Regions from separate parts of the Nocardia sp. NPDC051787 genome, predicted to be linked through region 1. Evidence: riboswitches for the same ligand, from Rfam matches in the RefSeq annotation. Region 1 holds a riboswitch; each other region holds the start of a gene.
The links. A riboswitch is a leader RNA that binds a small molecule or an ion and turns the genes downstream of it on or off. The one in region 1 is predicted to bind S-adenosylmethionine.
Positions count from the first base shown of each region.

Region 2: another riboswitch for S-adenosylmethionine. It lies ahead of AB0M45_RS01175 (rhodanese-like domain-containing protein); the one in region 1 lies ahead of AB0M45_RS24780 (aminotransferase class V-fold PLP-dependent enzyme).
Region 3: another riboswitch for S-adenosylmethionine. It lies ahead of AB0M45_RS09800 (O-acetyl-L-homoserine sulfhydrolase); the one in region 1 lies ahead of AB0M45_RS24780 (aminotransferase class V-fold PLP-dependent enzyme).

Region 1 covers NZ_JBFAYO010000026.1:41,404-43,659, forward strand. Annotated here, with positions in the region: gene AB0M45_RS24775 (Pls/PosA family non-ribosomal peptide synthetase) at 1-642, opposite strand, end outside; SAM riboswitch class IV at 1,325-1,438, shown strand; gene AB0M45_RS24780 (aminotransferase class V-fold PLP-dependent enzyme) at 1,486-2,256, shown strand, end outside.
Region 2 covers NZ_JBFAYO010000001.1:256,977-259,232, reverse strand. Annotated here, with positions in the region: gene AB0M45_RS01180 (hypothetical protein) at 306-755, shown strand; SAM riboswitch class IV at 819-935, shown strand; gene AB0M45_RS01175 (rhodanese-like domain-containing protein) at 950-1,366, shown strand; gene AB0M45_RS01170 (O-succinylhomoserine sulfhydrylase) at 1,464-2,256, shown strand, end outside.
Region 3 covers NZ_JBFAYO010000007.1:85,731-87,986, forward strand. Annotated here, with positions in the region: gene AB0M45_RS09795 (homoserine O-acetyltransferase) at 1-1,050, opposite strand, end outside; partial or broken gene AB0M45_RS09800 (O-acetyl-L-homoserine sulfhydrolase) at 1,047-1,229, opposite strand; SAM riboswitch class IV at 1,495-1,605, opposite strand; gene AB0M45_RS09805 (TetR family transcriptional regulator) at 1,658-2,256, opposite strand, start outside.

The sequences.
Region 1 (2,256 bases):
GTCGAAGGCGACCGAGAGACCGGCGAGAACCCGGTCACCGGGGCCGATCGGGGCATCGGGGAGGAACAGGTCGGCTTCGGCGTCGACGAACGCGGCGGCGCTGCGGTGGGTGACGGCAACGCCTTTCGGGGTTCCGGTCGACCCGGAGGTGAAGATGATCCAGGCGTCGTCGTCGGGGCTGGGAAGCGCCGACCAGGTGCGCGCGCCCTCGTGCTGCTCCGCGGCCCGGATACCGGCGGCCGTCGTCTCGATGCCGTCAGCGGTGACGATCGCGGTGACCTGGGCTTCGCCGAAGACGAGCTGGGCGCGATCGTCCGGGTCGTCGGCATCGACCGGCACGTAGGCGGCGCCACTGTAGAGGACCGCGAGGATGGTGACGTAGAGCCCGCGCGTGCCGGAGGGCATGCGCACGCCGACCCGGTCACCGGGACGCACGCCCGCCGTGGCGAGGCGCGCCATAGTCTTCTCGACCTCGACGACCAGTTCGAGATAGGACAGCACCACCTGGCCGTCATCGATGGCCGGCGCGTCGGGATGTGTGAGTGCCGTAGCGGTCAGGATGTCGACCAGCGTCCTGGCCTGTGGCGCATGGTCGCCCCGCGACAACGGGCGCACCGGCGCGTCGACCTCCGTTCGGAGCATGGTGCTCAGCGAACCTCCCATCGACCTGCCTCATACTTTCCGTTGTCGCGCCATAGCTGGGTTACCAAAGGGCAAATGCCACGATTGGCCAGCTGTCCACGGTACTGGGTTTGTTTCCTCGGCGCCTGCCGCGCTGCTCGAACGGGGAATGCCCGTCTCGCTTCGCTCGAGAACCACGGCGGCCGGTGTGGCCGTGCCGGCGGTAACCGCGCTCAGGTTCGGCTGCTTGTTGGTAGCTGGAGAAGGAGTTGGTGTCGGAGCCAACTCTCTCGCTGAGAGATCGCGAATCGGGGGGCGACTGGCTGCGAACAGATAACGCTTGGTTTTGCTGCCGGAAAAAGTTCGGTCCGCTGTGGTTATCTGAGAGGCGAGCGCCGATTGTCCGGGTTCCGGGATGCTGCTGCGTGTTTGCTGCATTTGTTCAGTTGTGGCTTTGTCGTGGATGAGGTGCGGTGCCTGCTCCGAATCGGAAGCGGGAGGCGTGATGTATTCGGGGCAACTGCGATTCGGTGGATGTGAGTTCGATGACGAACGGCGCGCGCAGCACTTGGTCGGGGTGTTCGTAGGACTCGCGAGTGTGCTTGCGATGACTCGCGTCTGTGGTCATGTCCCGATCGGGATGTGTCGGCTCGGATTGGCATGCGGTTGACAGTGCCGGGCCGCTTCTGCCAATCTCGGGTCAGGTCACGAGTGCCAGCGCTAAGCCCCGGCTTGCTGGCCGGCAACCCTCCTCCGCGGTGGGGTGCTCCGGGTGACGACCCGGCCGACGCCCAACCGGGCGCGGCAAGCGCGGACTCGGCGGATCGTTCGATCGCGGGTCCCTTAGCCGACGGGATGCACGTGATGACTACTGCTGTCGACAGCACCTGTGCCGCACTCGCCCGGGTCTCCGGCGACGAACTGCTGGTGCCGCTCGTGCAGGGCGGAACGGCGACCTACGCCAACTTCGACTACGCGGCGAGCGCGCCGGCGTTGGTGGAGGTCACCGACCGCGTGCAGCGGCTGTTGCCGTTCTACGCCAGCGTGCACCGCGGCGCTGGGTACGCCTCGCGGATCTCCACCGAGTGCTACGAGGCCGCCCGCGGATCGGTGGCCGAGTTCCTGGACGCCCCCGACGATCAGGTGGTGGTGTTCACCCGCAATACCACCGACTCGCTGAACCTGCTCGCGTCCTGCGTGCCCGGCGACACGGTGGTGCTCGATATCGAGCACCATGCCAACTTCCTGCCGTGGACGAGGCACGGCCGCCGCGTCGTGCAGGCGGCCGACACCGTCGAGGAGACTGTCGGCAGGCTGGTCGCCGAGTTGTGCAGCAAGCCAGCCGCGTTGCTCGCGGTGACCGGCGCGTCGAACGTCACCGGCGAGGTGCTTCCGCTGGAGCGGCTGGCCACCATCGCGCACCAGTGCGGCGCCCGGATCCTGGTCGACGCCGCCCAGCTGGCGCCGCACCGCCGGATCAGCCTGCGCGACATCGGAATCGATTACCTGGCCTTCTCCGGCCACAAGCTGTACGCGCCCTTCGGTTCGGGTGTGCTGGTGGGCAAGCGCGATTGGCTCGACGCGGCGCAGCCCTATCTGGCCGGCGGCGGGGCGGTTCGTGAGGTGAGCACCACC
Region 2 (2,256 bases), on a different contig from region 1:
TCGCACCCTTCCGGTGCGGACGCCGGCGTTGGCGTTGCCGGCTCGTGGCTGCACGGTGCTCCGTTCGCCGCGGCGATGAGCTGCCGATTCGCTATGACAGCAGGCTGCCGTCCCGCGATTCTATCGGGACCATCGATGCCGCCAGGATCCGGTGCGTGCAGTCGGTCGATGTCATCGAACATCTCGATCGGCGCGTACCCGCTCCCGCGCGACCTAAAGCGGCCCCTGCCCGCCGACGGACGCCGCCACCGCCCTGCCCCGGGGCCGGGGGCTGGATAACCACCCCGACCAGGGATCATCGAGCCATGACCGAGCAGCAGCCGACCGCAGGCGAGGACGACATCATCCGCGTCGATCAAACCGACAAGCGCTCCATGGTGCCGTTCATCGCGGCCGCAGTGGTCGCGGTGATCGTGCTCATCGCGATCGTGCTCGGCGGGGTGCTGTCGCCCGCTGAGAAAAATGTCACAGATGCCGACCGCATCTCCGCGGCCATCCGCAACTTCGTCGAGGGCGCCAACCGCACCGGCACCGTGCCGGCGCCCGGCACCGGATGCGCGGGCTTCGACGCCGCCCGCTCACCGCTGGCCGGGCAGTCCGGCGCCGGAAAGTCCGTCGAGCTCAGGAAAATCGACAACCCGATGGTGGACGGCGACAAAGGCAAGGCGACCGTGACCACGAAGGCGGACGGCACGGAGACGACCACGACGTGGAATCTCAGCAGATCCGGCGACAAGTGGCTGGTCTGCGCCTGAGCGTTCCCGCAGTGTGAACGGCCGTTTGACACGGTGACCCGGGTCGGTGCAATCTCAGTCGAAGGTCATGAGAACCAGTGTCAAGCCCCGGCATTACTGGTCGGCAACCCTCCTCCGCGGTGGGGTGCTCCGGGTGACGACCTGGCCGCGCTCCGGTCCTGGGCGCGGCAAGTGCGGATTCGCAGGAGGAGTAGATGAGTTACGCCGGTGACATCACCCCGCAGCAGGCATGGGAACTGCTGCGCGACAACCCCGAAGCAGTCCTCGTGGACGTGCGGACGGAAGCCGAATGGAAGTTCGTCGGCGTACCCGACACGAGCTCGATCGATCGGCCGACCGCGCTGATCGAGTGGGTCGACTCCACCGGCGCGCGCAACGAGATGTTCGTCGAGCAGTTGCGGCAGGCGCTCGCCGACCACGACCCCGAAGCACCGGTGGTGTTCTTGTGTCGCTCCGGCCAGCGTTCGGTCGGCGCTGCGATCGCCGCCACATCGGCGGGTTACCGCACCTCCTACAACGTGCTCGAAGGCTTCGAAGGTCCGCTCGATGAGTTCAGGCACCGCGGCGGCTCCGGCTGGCGTGCCCTCGGGCTGCCCTGGCGACAGTCATGACCAGGGCGTCTGGCGTGTCCTCGGGGCTCTACCGATGGGCGGCAGTCCTGAGCGGGGGTCTGGCGGGCCCTCGGAACTTTGCCGATAGGCGGCAGCCGTGATCACCGGCGGCGCGTTCGACAAGCCGCTGCCCGAGGGCGTCGGCCCCGCGACGCTCGGTGTCCGGGGCGGACTGCGGCGCTCCGGTTTCGAGGAAACCGCCGAGGCGCTGTACCTGACTTCCGGCTTCGTCTACGAGAGCGCGGAAGCCGCCGAGACCGCGTTCACCGGCGAGGTGGAGCATTTCGTCTACTCCCGCTACGGCAACCCGACGGTCGCCATGTTCGAGGAGCGGATGCGGCTGATCGACGGCGCCGAAGCGTGCTTCGCCACCGCGAGCGGAATGTCGGCCGTGTTCACCGCGCTGGGAGCGCTGCTCGGCGCCGGTGACCGGCTGGTCGCCGCGCGCAGTCTGTTCGGCTCCTGCTTCGTGGTGTGCAACGAGATCCTGCCGCGCTGGGGCGTGGAGACCGTATTCGTGGACGGCGAAGATCTCGACCAGTGGGAACGGGCGCTGTCGGTGCCGACCACGGCGGTGTTCTTCGAGACGCCCGCCAATCCGATGCAGACGCTGGTGGACGTGCGCCGGGTGACCGAGCTGGCCCATGCCGCCGGTGCGAAAGTGGTGCTGGACAACGTCTTCGCGACACCCCTGCTGCAACGCGGCTTCGAGCTCGGCGCCGACGTGGTGGTCTACTCCGGCACCAAGCACATCGACGGGCAGGGCCGGGTGCTCGGCGGCGCGATTCTCGGCGCGAAGGACTACATCGACGGCCCGGTGAAAACGCTGATGCGCCACACCGGTCCGGCGCTGAGCCCGTTCAACGCGTGGACCTTGCTCAAGGGGCTGG
Region 3 (2,256 bases), on a different contig from region 1:
CACGACCTCCAAGCCGTCGCAGCCGGGCAGCAGATCGGCGAGCTCCTGTTGGGTCCGCAGCGGATACAGGCGGTCGGAGTCGACGCCGCCGACCACGCATGGCACCGGCGTCGCCGCGAGCACCGCCTCCACGCCGCCGCGGCCGCGGCCGACGTCGTGGCGGTTCATCGCCTCGGTCAGCAGCACGTAGGTCGCCGGGTCGAAGCGTTTGCACAGCTTCTCGGCTTGATGGTCCAGGTAGCTCTGCACCGCGTAGCGGCCGCCGTTCCACGGGTCCTCGTCGCCCTGCGGCTTGTTCTCGAACCGGTGGTCGAGCTCGAACTCGGTGCGGTAGGTCAGATGCGCGATGCGCCGGGCGACGGCCATGCCCGTCATCGGGGCGCGGCCGGTGTCGTGGTAGTCGCCGCCCTGCCAGTCGGGATCGGCCTTGATCGCCGCGATCTGCGTGATCTGAGTGCCGATCTGGTCGGCGGTGGCGCGGGCGCCCACGGCGAGCACCAGTGCGGCGGCGACGCGCTCCGGCGCGCCTACCATCCATTCCAGCACGCGCATGCCGCCCATCGACCCGCCGACAACGGCGGCGAGCCGGTCGATGCCGAGCAGATCCATCAGCGCCGCTTCCGCGGTCACCTGATCGCGGATAGAAATATCCGGAAACCGTGCGCCCCAAGGTTTTCCGTCCGGCGCCGAGCTGGACGGCCCGGTGCTGCCCTTACAGCCGCCGAGCACGTTCGTCGCGATCACGCACCATTCGTCGGTGTCCAGCGGCGCGCCCGGCCCGACCATGCCGTCCCACCAGCCGGGCAGCGGATGGATGGCGTCCGGCTTGCCGACGACGTGCGAGTCGCCGGTGAGCGCGTGTTCGACGAGCACGACATTGTCCAGATCCGGGGAAAGTTCACCCCAGCGCTGCACGGCGAGGCACACGTCCGGGATGACCGCGCCATTCTCCAACCGCACGTCCCCGATGGGGATGAAGCCCAGTTCCCCGTCCGGGGACGGCAGGGTGACAGTGGACGGGCGGACGCTCGATTCGGTATCCACGGTCACGTCGCAGCCGCCGCGAAACCGGCGCACAGATCGGCGCGCATGGCCTCGGCGCCCGCCGCGAGGGGGACCGATCGGGGAATGGTTCCGGAGGTCGGCTCCTCCGGCATGAGCTCGGGATGCGTCATCGACGCGGAGTGAATCACGAGAGAACGCACATCGCCGATGGTAGCTACACGTGCGGACCGGTCCGATCCGGCGGTGAACGGCCTACTCGCCGGCTGCGCTGCGCCCATGGACCAGGGCGCGGAGGACAGGCCCGCGATCATCGGTGCGCCGGTGCCGCCCTCGAAGCCCCCGTGGACCTGCGCGGCCGCGGGGGACCGCTGCGCCGGTGCGTTCTCGGCCACGGACGCGGTCGATTCACTCATGGTTTGCTCCAAAAGGGTGTTCGCCGGTACAGCAGGGGTTAACGGTGTGACCAACAACACATACCGGCGACCTCCTGATGCGCGCTTGCTCCCGGCTCTCGGGAGCCAGGTCATCACCCGGAGCACCCCACCGCTGCTGCAGGGTTGCCGACCAGCGAGCCGGGGCTTGGCGCTGGTGCTCATGACCTGCCGGGCATCATAACCGGCGTGCGGTCAGCCGTCGAAATCCCTCATCGAACTCACTGGTCGGCACCGTTCGGGGGTACGCAGCAGGTGCGCACGAACTCGTCGAAGGTCTCGGTGAACGCGGTACGTCCCGCCCGGGACGCGATCGCCACGTCCTCATGGTCGAACATGTCGCCGCTGCACTCCATGCCGACGGTGCCGATCAGCTGCCAGGCTCCCAGGATGAGCCGCACGGCGCGCGCGTCCGGCTCGGTGCCGAGGCGCTCGGCGAGCACGGCCGCTATCGCGGTGTTCTTCTCGTCGGCGTGCTCGAGACTGCGTGCGCTGACCGAGGGGCTGCTGCGCAGGATTCGCCGCATTTGCTGGTATCTCCGGAACGAGATCGGGGAGCTGCTGCCCGCGTCGGCGGCCTGGTCGACCACGCGCAGGAACGCTTCACGTAACGCCGCCAGTTCGTTGCCGGTGCGGGGAAGCTCGCGCAGCGTCTCGGCCACCGCGCTCCCGAAGTCCTGTACCGGGCCCAGGATGATGGCCTCTTTGCTGTCGAAATAGCGGTTGATGGTGCGCGGCGAGACGTCCGCGGCGTTGGCGATCTGCTCGACCGTGGTCGCGTCGAAGCCGTGCGCGTCGCACAGATCGAGCGCGACCTCGA